Regions from separate parts of the Streptomyces sp. NBC_00859 genome, predicted to be linked through region 4. Evidence: riboswitches for the same ligand, from Rfam matches in the RefSeq annotation. Region 4 holds a riboswitch; each other region holds the start of a gene.

Region 1 (2,196 bases), 1.6 Mb from region 4:
GTCCGACTGCGGCCCTCAGGGGTCTGGGCCCGTGCCCAGGGGGTACGGGGTCCTTTTGACGGGCCGTGTACTGCCGGTCCTCATCGCTGGTCAGAGGGAGGAACGCTATGGGTGTCTTCGGGTGGATGCGCGGCAGGACCGAGGAGAAGATGGAGGAGTCACGTGTGAAGGCGTACAACAAGGCGGTTGACCGCGGGGCCACTGAGGCAGAAGCGAATGCTGCCGGCGAGCGGGCGGCGAAGCGCCGCCGCCGTGTGCGGCGGGCCAACATGTCGTGAATATCCCTTCGGTTGCCCCCGGAGCCAGTGCGCGCGGGTGGCGAGCCGCGCCCCCGGTAGCGGTACCGGCCTGTGCGGCTGCGCTCGCCCGAGTTCGCAGCGGACGGCTATCCGTGACCGCTGCGAACTCGGGCGAGCGCAGCGGCGGTTGCTCCCACCGACCGTAGGATCGGGCCCGGCGTGGTTCGCGATGAGATGTGGGGCGCGTGCTCGGGGGCGTGGAGGGCGCGTCGCTGCTCAGCCGGAGACCGGTTGCGACGTGGCTTCGGTATGGGGTGTTTCTGCCGTGCCCATGGCGTCGAGACGCCGGGCACAGCAGAGGTGGACGGTGTCGCCGGTGGGCCAGCAGGTGCGAGGCAGGATGGCTTACGGTCGCGTTTGCGGAGATCGCCGGGCCTCTCTATCGACCGGGCGCACGAAGGGGCCGAGGAGTGGCTGTCCCTCAGCCGCTGACGTCGCGGAGACAGGCGAACGTCAGGTTCATCGTCGGAGCAGAGTCCACTGCTGCCACCACGGACGGCCTCGCCCGGCGGAACCGGTGCGGCCCGCGGCACGGGCCGGAACGCGGATCATCCCGGCGACGGGCCGCACGATCCCACCTGAGGTGCACACCTGTCGCTGAGCTCTGGCCCTGGCGGCGCTACTGGGCGCGGAGCCGATCGCATGTCCGGGCTGCCGCAACGGGGCGACCGCGTTCCCGCGCGAGACGGCACAGGTGCTCAAGGTCACGCTGAAGCGGTGACGTCCCTGCGGCAGGGCTGGGGGCGCAACCCGACCGGCAGCGGTCCGTAGTCACCACCCTCACCACGGACAGCGTGACGCCGCACGTTAGCCTTGCGGTCGTACCGGACACGGGGTGCCCCATCCAGGGGCTGAGATCACACCCGCCGAACCTGAACCAGTTAGCACTGGCGGAGGGATGTCGCTCATGTCATTGCCACCTGCTCCGAGCAGCACGTCGGCCACAGGTCCTCGATCCGTCTTCGGCGGCCGTATGCCCGCCGAGCCCGGCGATTTGCGTATCGAGGCACGCGGGATCGCGCCGGTGCCCGCGCAACATCGCTATGGCGGCCCCGGCCGGCTGTTCACCGTGTGGTTCGCACCGAATCTGACCATGACCGGGGTGTTCACCGGCACTGTCGGCATCGTGCTCGGTCTGGACTTGCCCACCGCGTTGGCGGCGGTGGTGCTGGGCACCGTCGTCGGCGCCGTCCCCACCGCGTACCTGGGAACCTGGGGCAGTCGCACCGGCGCGGGTCAGCTGCCGCTGGCCCGGCTCGCGTTCGGTCGGTCCGTCACGGTGCCTGGCCTGCTGCAGTGGCTCTCGTCGGTGGCCTGGGACGCACTCATCGGGCTGTTCGGCGGGGACGCGCTGGCCAGGCTCTGCGGCTGGCCGTTCTGGCTCGGTGTGCTGGTCATGATGCTGGGGCAGGGGTCTCTCGGCGTGCTGGGCTACGAAGCGATACACCGGCTGCAGAAGCTGATGACCTTCGTGCTCGCCGCCGCGTTCGTCGCCCTGGCCATCAGACTCCCGGACAGTGTCCACCCCGCGGCCCCCGGCGGCGCCCACGGCGCCGACCGCGCCGGCGCGTTCATGCTGACCAGCACGATCGCTCTCAGCCTCGCGCTGTCGTGGGCGCCGTACGCCAGCGACTTCAGCCGCTACCTGCCGCAGGACACCTCCCGGCCACGCATGTTCTGGTACACGCTCCTCGGCGTCACCATCTCCTTCGTGGCGGTTCAGTCGCTCGGGCTGTGGGGAGCCGCCGCCTTCACCGACCAGACCGCTCGGGGCGTCGACCGATTGCTGGGTGGCGGCGTACTCGGCGGGCTGGGACTGCTGGCCGTGGCGCTGGCTGCTCTGTGCAGCAACGCCATGAACGACTACAGCGGTTCGCTGGCTCTGCAGACCATCGGA
Region 2 (2,196 bases), 3.9 Mb from region 4:
CAGGGCCATGAGCGCGAGCCGGACCGCGGTCCGGCGCCGCCCGGCCCCGGCCGCGGAGGGCTGCCCCGCCCGCGCCGGGCCGTCTACCTCAGGACGATCGAGGACCACGACTTGACCCACTGATCACGGTTCTTGGCGATCGTGCCGGGCGCGACGGTCTCGGGCCGCGTGACCTTCGCGCCGTACTTCGTGAACAGCGCGGGCTCCTTCGCACCCTTCACCACCGGGTCCACGAACATGTTGAGCGGCATGTCCTCCTGGAACTTCTTACTGATCAGGAAGTCGATCAGGGCCTTGCCGCCCGCCTGGTTCTTCGCGCCGTCCAGCAGCCCGGCGAACTCGATCTGCCGGAAGCAGGTCGAGGTGGCGACGCCGGTCGGAGCGGTCTTCGGCTGTGGCTCGGCGTCCAGCACCTCGGCGGGCGGGCTCGACGCGTACGACACGACGAGCGGACGGTCGCCCTTGGCCTTCTTGCCGCCGGCCGAGCCGGAGAAGTCGTTGTTGTACGCCTGCTCCCAGCCGTCGTCGACCTTGACGCCATTGGCCTTGAGCTTCTTCCAGTACCCCTGCCAGCCGTCGCCGCCGTACCTGGCGACCGTGCCGAGCATGAAGCCGAGCCCGGGTGAGGACGTGGCGACGTTCTCGGTGACCAGGAGGTTCTTGTACTGCGGCTTGATCAGGTCGTCGAAGCTGCGGGGCGGGGCGATCTTGTGGTCGGCGAAGTACTTCTTGTCGTAGTTGACGCAGAGGTCACCGCTGTCGACGGGCGTCACCCGGTGCTTCCCGGCGTCGAGCTGCACGGCGGGTGCGACCTGGTCCAGGCCCTTCGCCCGGTACGGCGTGAAGAGGCCGTTGTCGAGCGCCCGCGACAGCAGGGTGTTGTCGACGCCGAAGAAGACGTCGCCGCGCGGGGAGCCCTTGGTGAGGATCTCCTGGTTGAGCGCGGCACCGGCGTCCCCGCTCTTGAGGACGTGGACCTTGTAGCCGGTCTCCTTCGTGAACGCCTTCAGCACGGAGGGCGAAGCGACGAAGGAGTCGTGGCTGACCAGTGTCACGGTCTTCGACTGCCCGGCGGACGAACCGGAGCCACCGGAACTTCCGCAGCCGGCGAGCGCCGAGACGCCCAGCGCCGCGGCCAGCGCGGTGGCCGTCAGTTTCCCGGTCGTGAGCGTTCTGCCTGCCGTACCCGCTCGCTTGGTGTTGCTCACTGGATTCCTCCTGGGATGGGACATCCAGGAAGAGACGCGGCCCTGCCCACGGGAGCGGGCAGGGCTGAACAGCTTGAGTAGTGACCGAACTTCCTACCCGGAATGACCCGGGCAAGGTCCAGAGGGTCTGCGGCGTGGCCGCACTCTCAGCGCTGTGGCGCTCCCCTGTCGGAATATGAAAATGTGCGGCCCACGTTACACGGGCCCTACCGCTCGGCGGCCGCCAGCTGCCCGCACGCTCCGTCGATCTCCTGGCCACGGGTGTCCCGTACGGTCACGGGGACGCCGTGGGCGGCGATGGCGGCGACGAACGCCTTCTCGTCCTCCGGCCTGGAGGCGGTCCACTTGGACCCCGGAGTCGGGTTGAGCGGGATCAGATTGACATGAACAGGCTTGCCCTTGAGCAGCCGGCCGAGCCGGTCGCCCCGCCAGGCCTGGTCGTTGATGTCACGGATGAGCGCGTACTCGATGGAGATGCGGCGGCCGGACTTCTCCGCGTACTCCCACGCGGCGTCCAGCACCTCCCGGACCTTCCACCGCGTGTTCACCGGGACGAGCGTGTCGCGCAGCTCGTCGTCGGGCGCGTGCAGCGAGACCGCGAGGCGGCACTTGAAGCCCTCGTCCGCGAAACGGAGCATCGCGGGCACCAGACCCACCGTGGACACGGTGATCCCGCGCTGGGAGAGGCCGAGGCCGTCGGGCTCGGGGTCCGTGAGCCGGCGGATCGACCCGACCACCCGCTTGTAGTTGGCGAGGGGCTCGCCCATGCCCATGAAGACGATGTTGGAGAGCCGCGCGGGCCCTCCCGGCACCTCGCCGTCGCGCAGGGCGCGCATGCCGTCGACGATCTGGTGCACGATCTCGGCGGTCGAGAGATTACGGTCGAGGCCCGCCTGGCCGGTGGCGCAGAAGGGGCAGTTCATACCGCAGCCGGCCTGCGACGAGATGCACATGGTGACCCGGTCCGGGTAACGCATCAGCACGGACT
Region 3 (2,196 bases), 2.0 Mb from region 4:
CGCCCAGCCGATGAAGAGCGAACCGAGCAGGCCGATCAGTATGAGTGAGACCAGCGTGCCGATGACGGCGACCGAGGTCCGCGCTGTCAGTCCGTGGCAGGTGTACAGGGCGATCAGCATGATGGCGCTCGCCCCGATCACCGCCACGACCAGCGGATTCGACCCGCGCAGGATCGCGGGCAGAATGAACAGCGTCAGCACGGCGAAGCTGACGGCCAGTGCGACCAGCGCCATCAGCCCGCGCAGTCTCCCCACCGCGACCACCACCAGCGCGAAGGCCCCGCCGAGCAGTGCCATCGGGAACTTCCGGTCCACGTCGGACACGGAGTACTGAAGTTCGCGGGGCGCGTCGGGGGCGTACGCCACGATGACGCCCTGGCCCCCGTGCAACTGCCGCGGAGAGTCCGGCTGGACGATTTCGGTGAATGTGCGGCCCTTGTCCTTGCCGCTCGACACCTCGATCTCCGCCTTCTTGCACTGGGCGTCCTTCCGGGCCGTTCCGGAACCGGCCTGCTGTTCCGCCGCGCCCGGATCCGTCCCCGCACCGGCCGTCGACGACTGACCGGCGTGCACGTCCGCGCAGTCGACCGGCACGGTCCGTACCACCTTGCCCTGCTGCGTCTGCCGGTCGAAGCCGACACCGCTGCGGGCATGGGGCGGCGCCCCACCCGGCCAGAGGACCGCGAGTCCGACAACAACCGCCGCCGCGAAGGGGATCAGCACCCCTGCGATGACCTTGCGCAGATGCTTGGAAACGGGTGCCGCCGGACCGTGGCCGTGCGTATGGCTGTGCCCGCCAGGAGCCCGTTCAGGGAGTGGTGTCACCGCCAGATCATCGCAAGAAGGCAGAGGCCCTCTGTTCAGTGAGCGGTGCGGGGCGTTAGCGTGGGGGCACCTTTGCACACGCGGGAGCTCGGAGCACCGGGCTGAGAGGGCGCTGACCAGCAGACTGCTGAGAGCTGCGCCGACCGCCGAACCTGTTACCGGGTAATGCCGGCGTAGGGAGTAGGTCTCATGACCACAGCGGATGCACGCACGCCTGCCATCGGCCAGGACGAGCGCAAGCCGGGCTGGCACAAGGGGTATGTCGCGGGCCCGGAGGGCTCGCGCGCGGACCTCAGGGTGCCCGTCAGGCAGGTGCACCTCACCAATGGCCGGGACGTGACGCTGTACGACACGTCAGGCCCGTACACCGATCCCACCGTGGACACCGATATCAGGCGCGGGCTCGCCCCGCTCCGGGAGAACTGGATCGTCGGCCGCGGCGACACCGAGGAGTACGCGGGCCGCCCGGCCCGTCCCGAGGACGACGGGATCAAGCACACATCGCCGCGCGGGGGTCTCCGGAACCTCGACGCGGTCTTCCCCGGGCGCCCCCGCCAGCCCAGAAGGGGGCGCGAAGGGCGCGCGGTCAGCCAGCTCGCGTACGCCGTGCGCGGGGAGGTCACACCTGAGATGGAGTACGTCGCGATCCGGGAGAACGTCTCCCCCGAGGTCGTACGGGAGGAGATCGCCGCGGGGCGGGCCGTGCTGCCGGCCAACGTCAACCACCCCGAGATCGAACCGATGATCATCGGGAAGCGGTTCCTGGTGAAGGTCAACGCCAACATCGGCAACAGCGCGGTCACTTCCTCCATCGAGGAGGAGGTGGACAAGATGACCTGGGCCACCAAATGGGGCGCGGACACGGTCATGGACCTGTCCACCGGGCGCAATATCCACACCACCCGCGAGTGGGTGCTGCGCAACTCACCCGTCCCGATCGGTACGGTGCCGCTCTACCAGGCGCTGGAGAAGGTGGACGGCCAGGCCGAGGAGCTGACCTGGGAGATCTACAAGGACACCGTCATCGAGCAGGCCGAACAGGGCGTCGACTACATGACGGTGCACGCCGGAGTGCTGCTCCGGTACGTGCCGCTCACCGCACGCCGCAAGACCGGGATCGTCTCGCGCGGCGGATCGATCATGGCCGCCTGGTGCCTGGCGCACCACAGGGAGTCGTTCCTGTACGAGCACTTCGAGGAGCTGTCCGACATCCTGGCCTCGTACGACGTCACCTACTCGCTGGGCGACGGGCTGCGCCCCGGGTCGATCGCGGACGCCAACGACGAGGCGCAGTTCGCCGAGCTGCGCACGCTCGGGGAACTCAACACGATCGCGAAGCGGCATGGTGTGCAGACGATGATCGAGGGCCCC
Region 4 (2,196 bases):
GGCACGGGCCTCGGCCGGCAGCTCTCCGGTGGTCAGCAGTCCGGCCATCACGTCGCCGGTCATGGGTGTGAGCAGCACACCGTTGCGGTAGTGGCCGGTGGCCAGCAGCAGGCCGGGCAGCGCGGTCGGGCCGAGCAGCGGCGCGTTGTCGGGTGACGCCGGGCGCAGCCCCGCGCACGTCTCGGTGAGCGGGAGTTCGGTGATGCCGGGCACCAGGTCGTGGGCGTCGCGGAGCAGCTCGTAGACCCCGCCCGCGGTGACCGTGGTGTCCCAGCCCAGCTCCTCGCTGGTCGCGCCGACCACGAGTTCGCCGTTCTCACGGGGGACCAGATAGACGTGACTGCCCCGGACGACCGCGCGGACGGTCCGGCTGAGGAACGGCGCGTAGACCCGCGGCACCGTCAGCCTGAGCACCTGGCCCTTGACCGGACGCACGGGCGGAAGCACCGCGTCCGGCAGCCCCGCGAGCTGTCCGCTGCGGCTGCCGGCCGCCAGCACCACCTGGCCCGAGGTGAGCGCGGTGCCGTCGGCGAGCACGACACCGGTGGCCCGGCCGCCCTCCGTCGTCAGGCGCTCCGCCCAGCCGCGGTGGAAGGTCACCCCGGCCCGCTCGCACGCGATGAGCAGCGCCTTCGCCAGCCGCCGCGGATCGACCTGGTGGTCACCGTCCACCCGCAGCCCGCCGCGCACACCCGGCGCGAGCATCGGTTCGAGCCGCCGGCACTCGCGCCCCGTGAGCCACTCCGACTCCAGACCCGAGCGGAGCTGGAGCGCGTGCAGCTCCCGCAGATGCGCCCGGTCGTCCAGGTCGAGGGCCACGGAGAGCGTGCCGCAGGCGCGGTAGCCGAGATCCTGCCCCGACGCCTCCTCCAGCTCCGCGGCGAACGCCGGATAGCGCCGGGCGGACTCCAGATTCAGACCGAGCAGCACCTGCTCGCCGTAGTGCAGTTCCGTGACGGCGGCCAGCATGCCCGCCGCGACCTGCGCGGCACCGCCGCCCGGCTGCGGGTCGACGACAGCGGTGCGCAGTCCGCGCTGCGCCGACCGCCAGGCGGTGACCAGACCGATGATCCCGCCCCCGACGACAGCTACGTCCGAGGTGTTGGCGTGATGTGTGTGCATGGGCGTCCAGCCCCTCCCTTCGCCGGCATGACCCGGATCAGGTTCGTACGGTCGGAGGCCGTCCAGCCTCCCTCTCAGCCCGGTGCGCCCGGACTCCCGCGAGTAGTTCCGCGTGCCAGCCTAACCCCGGTCCGCACCGCCCCGTAAGGCGTCCCATGACCGCCCCTGTCCTGACGCCGAGTCAGCTGCTTAAGGTGATCAGGTGAGCGAGCCGAGGAACGTCGTCATCGCCGGTGCGGGCATGGCCGGAGTCCAGACCGCTGTCGCCCTGCGGGACCAGGGCTTCACCGGATCCGTCACGCTGATCGGTGAGGAGGCCCACCCGCCGTACGACAGACCGCCGCTCTCCAAGGCGGTGCTGCTCGGCAAGGCCGAACACTCCGCCTTCGACGTCGACTTCGGCGCGCTCGGGGTCGAACTGCGGCTGGGGTGCGAGGTGACCGGCGTACGCCCGGCAGACCGGGAACTGGACACCGCGAGCGGCCCCCTCCCGTACGAGGCGCTGGTCGTCGCCACCGGTGCCCACCCGGTCACGCTGCCCGGCAGCGAGGGCGTCCCCGGCGTCCATCTGCTGCGCACGCTCGACGACGCGGGGCGGCTGCGGGCCGTCCTCGCGGACCGGCTGGACGTCGTGGTGGTCGGTGCCGGGTGGATCGGCGCCGAGTTCGCGACGGCCGCGCGGGAGGCGGGGTGCGCGGTGACCGTGGTGGAGGCGGCCGGCCGGCCTCTTGCCGGGGTGCTGCCCGCCGAGGTCTCGGCTCCGATGGCCGGCTGGTACGCCGACAGCGGAGCCGAACTCATCACCGGCGAGCGGGTGGCCCGTGCCGAACCCGGCACCGTGGTCCTGGAATCCGGGCGGAGGCTGCCGGCCGGGGCCGTGCTCGTCGGAATCGGGGCCAGACCGGCGACCGGCTGGCTCGCCGGCTCCGGGATCGCACGGGGCGCCGACGGCTCGGTCACGGCGGACGAACGGCTGCGCACCTCGGCCGCCGGTGTGTACGCGGTCGGCGACTGCGCGTCCTTCCCGTCCCGCCGGTACGGCGAGCGGCTGCTGGTCCACCACTGGGACAACGC

Evidence for each region. Region 4 has a riboswitch for thiamine pyrophosphate ahead of thiO (glycine oxidase ThiO). Riboswitches for the same ligand answer to the same signal wherever they lie in the genome.
Region 1: another riboswitch for thiamine pyrophosphate. It lies ahead of OG584_RS33770 (purine-cytosine permease family protein); the one in region 4 lies ahead of thiO (glycine oxidase ThiO).
Region 2: another riboswitch for thiamine pyrophosphate. It lies ahead of OG584_RS08575 (thiamine ABC transporter substrate binding subunit); the one in region 4 lies ahead of thiO (glycine oxidase ThiO).
Region 3: another riboswitch for thiamine pyrophosphate. It lies ahead of thiC (phosphomethylpyrimidine synthase ThiC); the one in region 4 lies ahead of thiO (glycine oxidase ThiO).

The regions. Positions count from the first base shown of each region.
Region 1 covers NZ_CP108826.1:7,665,771-7,667,966, forward strand. The annotation lists gene OG584_RS33765 (hypothetical protein) at 108-278, shown strand; TPP riboswitch at 1,121-1,215, shown strand; gene OG584_RS33770 (purine-cytosine permease family protein) at 1,273-2,196, shown strand, end outside.
Region 2 covers NZ_CP108826.1:2,097,997-2,100,192, forward strand. The annotation lists gene OG584_RS08570 (ABC transporter permease) at 1-9, opposite strand, end outside; gene OG584_RS08575 (thiamine ABC transporter substrate binding subunit) at 84-1,208, opposite strand; TPP riboswitch at 1,281-1,385, opposite strand; gene rlmN (23S rRNA (adenine(2503)-C(2))-methyltransferase RlmN) at 1,415-2,196, opposite strand, start outside.
Region 3 covers NZ_CP108826.1:4,052,737-4,054,932, forward strand. The annotation lists gene OG584_RS17375 (YibE/F family protein) at 1-825, opposite strand, end outside; TPP riboswitch at 896-1,022, shown strand; gene thiC (phosphomethylpyrimidine synthase ThiC) at 1,015-2,196, shown strand, end outside.
Region 4 covers NZ_CP108826.1:6,036,589-6,038,784, forward strand. The annotation lists gene thiO (glycine oxidase ThiO) at 1-1,122, opposite strand, end outside; TPP riboswitch at 1,120-1,232, opposite strand; gene OG584_RS26455 (NAD(P)/FAD-dependent oxidoreductase) at 1,364-2,196, shown strand, end outside.